One region of the Paenibacillus sp. FSL R7-0216 genome, then DNA from elsewhere that is predicted to be linked to it. Evidence: a T-box and tRNA genes for the amino acid it is inferred to sense, from the RefSeq annotation. Region 1 holds a T-box; the other holds one or more tRNA genes.
What was found. The T-box of region 1 lies ahead of leuS (leucine--tRNA ligase). A T-box ahead of a tRNA ligase gene usually reads a tRNA of that ligase, here a tRNA-Leu.

Region 1 (2,377 bases):
GATCACACTGCTGCGAGGGTTACCGACGGAGGCATGGTCCCGCAAGGGCACAGCCAACAACGTAAGCATTACGGCGCGTGCGCTCGCTTACGGCATTGCAGGACACGAGCTTCATCACATGGGGGTTATCCGAAATCGTTACTTGAGTTAGTCGTCCGGAGGATTGGGACGGAAGCTACGTGGACAACGCGGCTTCCGTCCTTACTTTAGGGCACTCTTCCCGCCTCTTTCATAGACTGATATGAAGAGAGGGCAAGACGTGTTGAAAAAACAGCAGCGATTGGTTCACCGATGAAGTTCTTAATAAAGATAATTTTAACAACAAAAAAACAACTCCCTTCTGGATTAAATATCCAATAGGTGTTGTCTATTGATTCAAAACCGTAAAATAAGAATCGAGACGACAGGATTTGAACCTGCGACCTCTTGCTCCCGAAGCAAGCGCTCTACCAAGCTGAGCCACGTCTCGTCAGTTGTAGTACTTATTTTTATGGGGGAAACATTAATAAATTATACTCTCTTGAGCGAAACTGTAAAGAGGGTTACGGGTGAAAAAATTGCGAACGAAGGGCAATCGTTCCGACATTGACGATCCGTGGCATTATTTTATATAATGATTGATAATCCAATTCTATATTGTGGAACTTTGAAGAGGAATAGTAATTTGAATTCCGCCATCCAGAGAGCCGGCGTTTGGTGCAAGCCGGTTGGGGAATGCAGACGAACTCGCCTTGGAGTTATGATGCGCAAATCATCATCGTTTTGCCCGCGTTAAGGGTCCAAAGGGAGCTAGGACAAAGCATGTCCGATGCTAACTAGGGTGGTACCACGGGAAACTTCCTCTCGTCCCTAGCGATTATACGCTACGGGTCGGGAGGTTTTTTTGTTAAAGGTAGTTCAAAAAGTCAACTTTTGGCCCACATCTTAATTTGGTATTTCAAGGAGGATTTTGAATTATGGCGGACCACAACGTGCCCCATGACGTTTACCGAGCCCAGGCCATCGAACCGAAATGGCAGGCTTACTGGGATCAGCATCACACTTTCAAAACGCGGGAAGAGTCGGGCAAACCGAAGTTTTATGCGCTTGACATGTTCCCTTATCCATCGGGGGCCGGTCTTCACGTCGGCCATCCGGAAGGTTACACGGCCACGGATATCGTCTCCCGCTTCAAACGGATGCGCGGTTACAACGTACTCCATCCGATGGGCTGGGATGCCTTCGGACTGCCGGCGGAGCAACATGCGCTTGATACAGGCGAGCATCCGCGGGACATTACGGTTAAGAATATCAACAATTTCCGGCGCCAAATCAAGTCGCTGGGTTTCTCCTACGATTGGGACCGCGAGATCAGCACGACCGATCCGGATTATTACAAATGGACGCAATGGATTTTTATCCAGCTGTATAAGAAAGGGTTGGCCTATGTAGCCGAAGTTCCGGTGAACTGGTGCCCGGCACTGGGAACGGTCTTGGCGAACGAAGAGGTCATTGACGGCAAGAGCGAGCGCGGCGGTCATCCGGTTATTCGCAAACCGATGCGCCAATGGGTGCTGAAGATTACCGAATTCGCCGAGCGGCTGCTTGAAGACCTTGAGGAGCTGGACTGGTCGGAAAGCATCAAGGATATGCAGCGCAACTGGATCGGGAAATCCGAAGGGGCTGAGGTCGTATTCGAGATTGAAGGCCGGAATGACTCTCTGACGGTCTTCACGACGCGCCCGGACACGCTGTTTGGAGCCACCTATGCGGTGTTAGCGCCGGAGCATGAATTGGTCCAAACCATCACGACGGATGCCCAGCGCGAAGCGGTGCAGGCTTACCAAGACCAAGCAGCGCGCAAGAGCGACTTGGAGCGCACCGATTTGGCGAAGGAGAAAACTGGGGTATTCACCGGCGCTTATGCGATCAATCCGGCGAACGGCGCGAAGCTGCCGATCTGGATTGCCGACTACGTGCTCGCAGGTTACGGTACGGGTGCCATCATGGCAGTACCGGGGCATGACGAGCGCGATTACGAATTCGCCAAGCAATTTGATCTGCCGATCATTGAGGTGGTCGCGGGCGGCGATCTGGCGAAGGAAGCTTATACGGGAGAAGGAGAACATGTGAACTCCGGCTTCCTGAACGGGCTGGGGAAAGAGGAAGGGATCAAGAAAATGATTACCTGGCTCGAAGAGAACGGCAAAGGCCGCGGCAAAGTGACTTACCGATTGCGCGACTGGTTGTTCAGCCGCCAGCGGTATTGGGGGGAGCCGATCCCGATCCTGCATCTGGAGGACGGCACGATGAAGCCGGTACCGGAGGATCAGCTCCCGCTTGTCCTGCCGGATGTCGACGCCATCAAACCGTCGGGTACTGGAGAGTCGCCGCTCGC
Region 2 (2,377 bases), 650 kb from region 1:
TGATTGCGGAGGAAACCGAACAGATTCGCGATGCCAGTAACAAAGACACCTACGATCTGGACCTGACTCCGTTTATGGGCGGGGATGCCGTCTATTTGCGTTTTGACGATGCATTTACGCAGGACGGCTGGGGTTCTGCCGTGCATGAAATCGTGATCCAGGCCGACGGACAAACGATCGCCCAGTTTGTTCCGGGAACACCGGAGGAGGAGCCGTTCCTTTACGATCGGCAGGACTCCCAGGTTTCAGCCGGAGATGGCGGACATCGTTTCGCCGATAACGGACGATACTTCGTTTATCGCTTTGTTCCGCCTGCAGGCACCCAGGAGCTAACGGCCTCCGTCAACATGTGGAACCAGTACAAAGTTTCTGCCGGCAGCATTCAACCCCCTTCCTCCGAGCAGAAAGAACCGTACGGTTATCTCCGCGATTATGCGGTCGCCAACAAAGCCATGGTGTTCTGGCTGGAAGTGAATGATCCGGAGCAAAGAGCTTTGTTCGAGAAAATCATGGCTGACGTCGAGCCGGGTACGCCTTACCTCGGATGGTTCAGCAACGACGTAGCAGGTGAGTTCAGCTCCGTGGAAGTCACCTCCAACCATGGCGTCTACGTCTTGGCTGCCGACTGGTTTAGCAACTTGACCGTTTTCTCCAGTACCCAAGCGAAGCAGGTCAAGACCAAAGCACCCGCTGCGCCTCCATTAGAGAACAAAATCTATGTCACGTACACTTTCAGCGAAGGCGATAACTTCCAATATAATCAGCATCGCATGCGGATTTTGTGGGATGACCCCGCCCGCGGTCAGGTGCCGATCAACTGGACGTCCAGCCCGCTGTTGTACGATGCCGCACCGGCCATGCTTAATTATTTCCGGCAGACGGCAACTGCTAACGATCTGATTATCGCCGGACCGTCCGGCGCCGGCTATTTCTACCCTGAGGCTTGGCCAGAAGCCTCATTTGCGGACTATCTCAAGAAATCTTATAAATACTTGCAAAAGAGTGGAATGAATCTCACGTATGTACTGAATCGAATCGACGGGGAAAATGTACCGCTTGGCTCAGCTTATGCGGAAGCTTATGAGCGTTATTACAAAGCGCCTGGACTGTTCCTCAGCTGGGAGGACCGCCACGGGGTGGAGATCGTAAATGATTCTCTGCCGGTATCAACGATTCAGGGCATCAGTACCGTTCAGGACGGTTTACGCATCCTCGAGGAAGCCAAAGCCAACTGGGATGGCCAATCCCCCTTGTTCGTCTCACTGGGCTTGCTAGCGTGGAGCTTGACGCCGTCAGATGTTGCCACGATGAGCGAAGCACTTGGATCGGAGTTTGAAGTCGTACGTGGCGATCATTACTTCTCTCTTATCCGCGAGGCCAACGGATTATCTGTGAAGCCACATTCTTTAGATACTAACGAGGATCTTCAGGAAAACCAGTAACGCAACGCTTTTACCAAACTTCATTGAATCGACCTAATAAATAAAAACAAAAAGCCTCAAGGACGTTCGTCCTTGAGGCCTTTTATTGTAATAGTGATGCCGGTGAAGGGACTCGAACCCCCACGGTTTCCCTCACGATTTTGAGTCGCGCGCGTCTGCCAATTCCGCCACACCGGCATATATAAAATTGTTCAAAAGTGCGGAAGACCAGACTTGAACTGGTACGGTAGTCACCTACCGCAGGATTTTAAGTCCTGTGCGTCTGCCGATTCCGCCACTCCCGCGAAACATGAATGGAGGCGCCACCCAGACTCGAACTGGGGATAAAGCTTTTGCAGAGCTGTGCCTTACCACTTGGCTATGGCGCCAAATATAAAAATGGAGCGGACGACGGGAATCGAACCCGCGACCCTCGCCTTGGCAAGGCGATGCTCTACCGCTGAGCCACGTCCGCTTATACTGGGGATATAGGATTCGAACCTATGCATGACGGAGTCAAAGTCCGTTGCCTTACCGCTTGGCTAATCCCCACTATATTTGATTGTTAAAGTAAATGGGGCGATCGATGGGACTTGAACCCACGAATGCCGGAGCCACAATCCGGTGCGTTAACCCCTTCGCCACGACCGCCATAATATGAAATTCACTACTTCTAAAAAATGTGGCAGGGGCAGCAGGAATTGAACCCACACCAAAGGTTTTGGAGACCTTTGTTCTACCTTTAAACTATGCCCCTATAAAACTGGTGGAGGCTGATGGATTCGAACCACCGAACTCGTCAGAGAACAGATTTACAGTCTGCTGCGTTTGGCCACTTCGCTAAGCCTCCACGTGGTGCCGGCGAGAGGACTTGAACCCCCAACCTACTGATTACAAGTCAGTTGCTCTACCAGTTGAGCTACACCGGCTCTTCAACGAAAAGTTGAATGGTGGCT

Region 2: it encodes a tRNA-Leu, which carries the amino acid that the T-box ahead of leuS (leucine--tRNA ligase) is inferred to sense. The anticodon was not compared.

What each region holds. Positions count from the first base shown of each region.
Region 1 is NZ_CP150222.1:3,554,617-3,556,993, reverse strand. Features, by position in the region: gene MKZ15_RS16350 (DinB family protein) at 1-151, shown strand, start outside; tRNA gene MKZ15_RS16345 (tRNA-Pro) at 396-469, opposite strand; T-box leader at 638-854, shown strand; gene leuS (leucine--tRNA ligase) at 957-2,377, shown strand, end outside.
Region 2 is NZ_CP150222.1:4,204,801-4,207,177, forward strand. Features, by position in the region: gene MKZ15_RS19300 (GxGYxYP domain-containing protein) at 1-1,442, shown strand, start outside; tRNA gene MKZ15_RS19305 (tRNA-Leu) at 1,540-1,619, opposite strand; tRNA gene MKZ15_RS19310 (tRNA-Leu) at 1,641-1,726, opposite strand; tRNA gene MKZ15_RS19315 (tRNA-Cys) at 1,737-1,810, opposite strand; tRNA gene MKZ15_RS19320 (tRNA-Gly) at 1,822-1,896, opposite strand; tRNA gene MKZ15_RS19325 (tRNA-Gln) at 1,902-1,973, opposite strand; tRNA gene MKZ15_RS19330 (tRNA-His) at 1,997-2,072, opposite strand; tRNA gene MKZ15_RS19335 (tRNA-Trp) at 2,105-2,178, opposite strand; tRNA gene MKZ15_RS19340 (tRNA-Tyr) at 2,186-2,271, opposite strand; tRNA gene MKZ15_RS19345 (tRNA-Thr) at 2,275-2,350, opposite strand; tRNA gene MKZ15_RS19350 (tRNA-Phe) at 2,370-2,377, opposite strand, start outside.